Regions from separate parts of the Streptomyces sp. NPDC127129 genome, predicted to be linked through region 2. Evidence: riboswitches for the same ligand, from Rfam matches in the RefSeq annotation. Region 2 holds a riboswitch; each other region holds the start of a gene.

Region 1 (2,258 bases), on a different contig from region 2:
GAACGGCGCCTCCTCGCAGATCTCCTGCTGGAGGTCGATGTTCTCCTTGATCTTGTGCATCGGGACGTGGCCCGGGCCCTCGATCATCGTCTGCACGTTGTGGCGCTTGGCGATCGTGTTCAGCTCACCGAGCGTGCGCAGCTCGGCGAACTGCGCCTCGTCGTTGGCGTCGGCGATCGAGCCGGGCCGCAGGCCGTCGCCCAGCGAGTACGTGACGTCGTACGTCGCCAGGATCTCGCAGAGCTCCTCGAAGTTCGTGTAGAGGAAGTTCTCCTTGTGGTGCGCGAGGCACCAGGCGGCCATGATCGAGCCGCCGCGCGAGACGATGCCGGTCTTGCGACGGGCCGTCAGCGGCACGTACGGCAGCAGCACGCCGGCGTGGACCGTCATGTAGTCGACGCCCTGCTCGGCCTGCTCGATGACCGTGTCCTTGTAGATCTCCCAGGTCAGCTCCTCGGCCTTCCCGTCGACCTTCTCCAGGGCCTGGTAGAGCGGCACGGTGCCGATCGGCACGGGAGAGTTGCGCAGCACCCACTCGCGCGTGGTGTGGATGTTGCGGCCGGTGGAGAGGTCCATGACCGTGTCCGCGCCCCACTTGGTCGCCCAGGTCATCTTCTCCACCTCCTCCTCGATGGAGGAGGTGACGGCGGAGTTGCCGATGTTGGCGTTGACCTTCACCAGGAACCGCTTGCCGATGATCATCGGCTCGATCTCCGGGTGATTGACGTTGGCCGGAAGGACGGCCCGACCTGCCGCGATCTCCTCCCGTACGACCTCGGGGGAGACGTTCTCGCGGATCGCGACGTACTCCATCTCCGGGGTGATCTCGCCCCGGCGGGCGTACGCGAGCTGGGTCACCGCCTGGCCGTCTCGGCCCCGGCGGGGCTGGCGCGGGCGGCCGGGGAAGACCGCGTCGAGGTTCTTCAGGCCACCGCGCGGCGAGGTGTGCTTGATGCCGTCGTCCTCGGGGCGGACCGGGCGGCCCGCGTACTCCTCCGTGTCGCCCCGCGCGATGATCCAGTTCTCGCGCAGCGGCGGGAGGCCGCGCCGTACGTCGGTGTCGATGGTGGGGTCGGTGTACGGACCGGACGTGTCGTACAGCGTCACGTCCTTGCCGTTGGTGAGGTGCACCTGTCGGACGGGCACCCGGAGGTCGGGGCGCGAGCCCTCGACGTATCCCTTGTGCCAGCCCGGCTTGCGCTCGTCCTGAGCCTCGTTCTGGCTGGTGGCAGGCGTGCGTGCATCCTGAATGGTCATGAGACCGATCTCCCTACGCCGGCATTACCCGGTAACAGGTTCGGCGGTCGGCGCAGCCTCCTCCCGTACGTACATCGGTACGCGCGTACGGTGATCAGCGCCCTCTCAGCCCGGTGCTCCGAGCTCCCGCGTGTGCAAAGGTGGCACCACGCTAGCGTCAACCCGGCCATGCTGAACAGTGGGCCCCCGCCGTTCTTGCGATGATCGGTCGGTGACTTCCTCGCAGCAGACCCCGGAACCCGACGGCCACGACGGACACGGCGACGTCGGTCACGGACCCGGTGACGTCGGTCACGGGCACGGCCACACCCACAGCCACGGACCGGCCGCGCCCGTCTCCCGGCATCTGCGCAGAATCATCGCCGCCGTCCTGATCCCGTTCGCCACGGCCGTCGTGGTCGGGCTCGTCGTCCTGTGGCCCGGCGGGGCCCCGGAGCACGAACGCACCGGCGTCGGCTTCGACCGGCAGACCTACCAGGGCAAGGTCACCTCGGTCGAGCAGGTCGACTGCCAGGACGTGAACGCCGGTCAGGTGCCGCCGACCGGGGACGTCTCGACGCCCCAGGGGCGTGAGGCGCTCAACGCGCAGCAGGGGCAGTGCGAGAAGGCGACGATCGAGGTCACCAGCGGTCCGGACAAGGGCCGTACCTTCACCGAGATCGTGCAGCCGGACGCACCGCGTCAACTGGACGAGGGGCAGGGCGTGGTGGTGGCGTACGCGCCCGACGCCCCACGCGATCTGCAGTATTCGGTGACGGACGTCGACCGCAAGATTCCGCTGGCCGTCCTCGCCGGGATCTTCGCCCTCGCCGTGGTGCTCGTCGGACGGATGCGCGGCGTGATGGCACTGATCGCGCTGGCGATCAGCTTCATGGTGCTGACCTTCTTCATCCTGCCGGCGATTCTGCAGGGGTCGAATCCGCTGGTGGTGGCGGTGGTCGGGTCGAGCGCGATCATGCTGATCGCCCTCTACATGTGCCACGGACTCTCCGCCCGCACGT
Region 2 (2,258 bases):
ACCTGATGTCCGTGGTCCGGCACATCTCGTGTGACGACGACACCACCCGTAAGACCCTGTGGAAGCTGCACGACGGCACGCTCGTCGAGTCCGTGCTCATGCGCTATCCCGACCGGGTCACCATGTGCATCTCCTCACAGGCCGGCTGCGGGATGAACTGCCCGTTCTGCGCCACCGGGCAGGCCGGGCTCGACCGGAACCTGTCGACCGCGGAGATCGTGCACCAGATCGTCGACGGGATGCGCGCCCTGCGCGACGGCGAGGTGCCCGGGGGGCCGGCGCGGCTCAGCAACATCGTCTTCATGGGCATGGGCGAGCCGCTCGCCAACTACAAGCGGGTCGTCGGCGCGATCCGCCGGCTCACCGACCCCGAGCCGGACGGCCTCGGCCTCTCGCAGCGCGGCATCACCGTCTCCACCGTCGGCCTCGTGCCCGCGATGCTGCGCTTCGCCGACGAGGGCTTCAAGTGCCGGCTCGCCGTCTCGCTCCACGCGCCCGACGACGAGCTGCGCGACACCCTCGTGCCCGTCAACACGCGCTGGAAGGTCCGCGAGGTCCTCGACGCCGCCTGGGAGTACGCGGAGAAGTCCGGCCGCCGGATCTCCATCGAGTACGCCCTGATCCGGGACATCAACGACCAGGCCTGGCGGGGCGACCTCCTCGGTCGGCTGCTCAAGGGCAAGCGGGTCCATGTGAACCTGATTCCGCTGAACCCGACGCCCGGATCGAAGTGGACCGCGTCCCGGCCCGAGGACGAGAAGGCCTTCGTCGAGGCCATCGCCGCCCACGGTGTCCCCGTCACCGTCCGTGACACCCGCGGGCAGGAGATCGACGGCGCCTGTGGACAGCTCGCGGCGTCGGAGCGCTGACCTTGTAGTCTGTGCTCGAACACATCTCCATATTCCGACAGGGGAGCGCCACAGCGCTGAGAGTGCGGTCACCGGACCGCAGACCCTCTGAACCTTGCCCAGGTCATTCTGGGTAGGAAGTTCGGTCGCAACTCGAGCTGTTGCGCCCTGCCCACCCTCGGGTGGGCAGGGCCGCGTCTCTTCCTGGTCACACCCAGGAGGAAATTTCAGTGAGCACCAAGAAGATGGCCGCCGCGGCCATCGCCGCCGCGCTGGGCGTCACCACCCTCGCCGCCTGTGGCACCGACGACGTCAGAGGCGCGGCGGGCAAGAGCGGTGAGCCCGCGCCGAAGACCGTGACCCTCGTGAGCCACGACTCCTTCAACGCCTCCAAGGAGGTCCTGGCGGAGTTCACCAAGCAGACCGGCTTCACCGTCAAGGTCCTCAAGAGCGGCGACGCCGGCGTGGCCGTCAACAAGGAGATCCTGACCAAGGGCTCCCCGCAGGGCGACGTCTTCTTCGGCGTCGACAACACCCTGCTCTCCCGCGCCCTCGACAACGGCATCTTCGTGCCGTACGAGGCCAAGGGCCTGGACGCCGTCGCCGCCGAGGCGCAGCTCGACAAGGAGCACCGGGTCACCCCGATCGACACCGGCGACATCTGCGTCAACTACGACAAGAAGTACTTCGCCGACAAGAAGCTCGCCCCTCCGCAGACCTTCGACGACCTGGCCAAGCCGGAGTACAAGGACCTGCTCGTGGTCGAGAACCCGGAGAAGTCCTCTCCCGGCCTCGGCTTCCTCCTCGGCACGGCCGCCCAGTACGGCGACGACGGCTGGCAGGACTACTGGAAGAAGCTCAAGGCCAACGGCGTGAAGACCGTCGACAGCTGGGAGCTCGCCTACAACCAGGAGTTCTCCGGCTCGGCCGGCGGCCAGAAGGCGAAGGGAGACCGGCCCCTGGTCGTCTCGTACGCCTCCAGCCCGCCGGTCGAGGTCCTCTACTCCGAGCCGCAGCCGAAGGACGCGCCGACCGGCGTCTCCACCGGCACCTGCTTCCGCCAGATCGAGTTCGCCGGACTGCTGAACGGTGCGAAGAACCCCGAGGGCGGCAAGGCGCTGATCGACTTCCTGATCTCGAAGAAGTTCCAGGAGGACATGCCGCTGCAGATGTTCGTCAACCCGGTCACCGAGGGCGCCCAGCTGCCCGAGCTGTTCACCAAGCACGGTGTGGTCGTCGACAAGCCGCAGACCATGGCGCCCGAGAAGATCGCCGAGAAGCGCGACCAGTGGATCCAGTCGTGGTCCTCGCTCGTCCTGAAGTAGCCCGTAAGCGGTCCGACCGCCGGGGAAGCGCGGCGCGGCTCGGCCTCATGGCCGTGCCCGTCGCCTTCTTCGCGCTCTTCTTCGC
Region 3 (2,258 bases), on a different contig from region 2:
CGAGGGTCGTGGGCGCGGCGAGGACACGCGCCTCGCCGTTGACGGAGACGTTCATGCGGGCTGCTCCTGTCGTACGGGGGCGAAGCGGCGGGGTGTGAAGGGGCGGGCCTCGTCCGGAAGCGCGCCCGTGGTGAGCAGCTCGGCCATGACGTCACCGGTGACCGGCGTGAGCAGGACCCCGTTGCGATAGTGCCCGGTGGCCAGCTGGAGGCCGGGCAGCGCGGTCGGGCCGAGCAGGGGCGCGTTGTCGGGGGAGGCGGGCCGCAGACCCGCCAGCGTCTCGGTGAGCGGCAGCTCGGTGAGACCCGGTACGAGCTCGTGCGCGTCCCGGAGCAGCTCGTAGACCCCGCCCGCCGTGACGGTGGTGTCCCAGCCCAGCTCCTCGCTGGTCGCGCCGATCACGAGCTCCCCGTTCTCGCGGGGCACCAGATAGACGTGGCTGCCGCGGACGACGGCGCGGACGGTCCGGGACAGGAACGGGGCGAAGGCGCGCGGCACGGTGAGCCGCAGCACCTGTCCCTTCACCGGGCGTACGGGAGGCAGGACGTCCCGCGGCACTCCGGCGAGCCGCCCGCTGAGGCTGCCCGCGGCCAGGACCACCTGCTCCGCGGCGAGCTCGGAGCCGTCCGCGAGCACCACACCCGTGGCCCGGTCCCGTACCACCGTCAGCCGATCGGCGAGATCCCGGTGGAAGACCACCCCGGCCCGCTCGCAGGCGGTGACCAGCGCGGCGGCGAGCCGGCGCGGATCGACCTGGTGGTCGCCGTCGACCCGGAGCCCACCGCGCACCCCCGGCGCCAGCATCGGCTCCAGGCGCCGGCACTCGCGTCCGCTGAGCCACTCCGACTCCAGGCCGCAGCGGATCTGCAGTGCGTGGAGTTCGCGCAGATGTGCCCGGTCGTCGGCGTCGAGGGCGACGGCGAGCGTGCCGGAGGCGCGGTAGCCGACGTCGTGCCCCGTGGCGTCCCGGAGTTCGGCGACGAACTCCGGATAGCGGCGCGCGGAGGCGAGGTTGAGGGCGAGCAGGGTCTCCTCGCCGTAGTGGAGTTCGGTGACGGCGGCCAGCATCCCGGCGGCCACCCGGGCGGCCCCGCCGCCCGGTTCGGGGTCCACGACCGCGGTGCTCAGCCCGCGCTGCGCGGCCCGCCAGGCCGTGACCAGGCCGATGATTCCGCCCCCGACGACGAGAACGTCAGAGGTCCTGCATGTACGCGACATGGGCGTCCAGCCCCTCCCTTCGCCGGCATGACCCGGATCAGGTTCGTACGGTCGGAGGCCGGCCAGCCTCCCTCTCAGCCCGGTACGTCCGGGCTCCCGCGAGTGCTCTACGTTGACGGTCAGCGTAACCCCCGCCCCCGACGCCCAGTAAGGGAGCCTCCGTGGCCCGATCCCTCGACGGACTCGTCCTCTTCCCCGTCGCCGACCAGGCGCCCGGTCAGGTAGGGACGCGCACCCGGTTCACGTACCACGAGGAGGACGGCCGGATCTGGGCCGAGTACGCGGGCGGGGACGTGGTCCGCGGCCATCTCGTCGGCACGCGCGCGGGGGACCGGCTCGACTTCCGTTACGTGCAGTTGAAGAGGGACGGATCGACCTCTTCCGGGCATTGCGTCTCCGCCGTCGTCGAGCTGCCCGACGGCCGCGTTCGACTGGAGGAGAGCTGGGCATGGGAGTCCCAGGAGGGCTCCGGCACCAGTGTCGTGGAGCAGCAGTCTTCCTGACGATTCGTCAGATGCGTAAGGTGATCGGGTGAGCGAGCAGATGCAGGCACAGCAGCGGGTCGTCGTGGTGGGCGCCGGGATGGCGGGGGTGCAGACCGCCGTCGCCCTGCGCGAGCAGGGCTTCACCGGCGCGGTCACCCTCATCGGGGCCGAGCCCCACCAGCCCTACGACCGCCCGCCCCTCTCCAAGGCGGTCCTCCTCGGCAAGGCCGAGGACTCCGCCTTCGACGTCGACTTCGAGGCGCTCGCCATCGAACTGCGCCTCGGCCTCGACGTGACCGGGCTGCGCGCCGACGCCCACGAGGTCGACACCGAGGCCGGGCCCGTCCCGTACGACGTCCTGGTCGTCGCCACCGGCGCCGAACCCGTCACCCTGCCCGGCACCGAGGGCGTGCCCGGGGTCCATCTGCTCCGCACCCTCGACGACGCCGCCCGCCTCAAGCCCGTCCTGGAACGGCGGCACGACATCGTGGTGGTCGGCGCCGGCTGGATCGGCGCCGAGTTCGCCACCGCCGCGCGCGAGGCGGGCTGCGCGGT

The links. Region 2 has a riboswitch for thiamine pyrophosphate ahead of ACFVGW_RS29995 (thiamine ABC transporter substrate binding subunit). Riboswitches for the same ligand answer to the same signal wherever they lie in the genome.
Region 1: linked by a shared signal. The riboswitch ahead of thiC (phosphomethylpyrimidine synthase ThiC) and the one ahead of ACFVGW_RS29995 (thiamine ABC transporter substrate binding subunit) in region 2 are both predicted to bind thiamine pyrophosphate.
Region 3: linked by a shared signal. The riboswitch ahead of thiO (glycine oxidase ThiO) and the one ahead of ACFVGW_RS29995 (thiamine ABC transporter substrate binding subunit) in region 2 are both predicted to bind thiamine pyrophosphate.

The regions. Positions count from the first base shown of each region.
Region 1 covers NZ_JBHXTV010000006.1:98,685-100,942, forward strand. Annotated here, with positions in the region: gene thiC (phosphomethylpyrimidine synthase ThiC) at 1-1,257, opposite strand, end outside; TPP riboswitch at 1,251-1,397, opposite strand; gene ACFVGW_RS13435 (YibE/F family protein) at 1,469-2,258, shown strand, end outside.
Region 2 covers NZ_JBHXTV010000018.1:106,542-108,799, forward strand. Annotated here, with positions in the region: gene rlmN (23S rRNA (adenine(2503)-C(2))-methyltransferase RlmN) at 1-869, shown strand, start outside; TPP riboswitch at 899-1,006, shown strand; gene ACFVGW_RS29995 (thiamine ABC transporter substrate binding subunit) at 1,094-2,173, shown strand; gene ACFVGW_RS30000 (ABC transporter permease) at 2,221-2,258, shown strand, end outside.
Region 3 covers NZ_JBHXTV010000003.1:372,091-374,348, reverse strand. Annotated here, with positions in the region: gene thiS (sulfur carrier protein ThiS) at 1-55, opposite strand, end outside; gene thiO (glycine oxidase ThiO) at 52-1,218, opposite strand; TPP riboswitch at 1,216-1,328, opposite strand; gene ACFVGW_RS07830 (hypothetical protein) at 1,380-1,721, shown strand; gene ACFVGW_RS07825 (NAD(P)/FAD-dependent oxidoreductase) at 1,762-2,258, shown strand, end outside.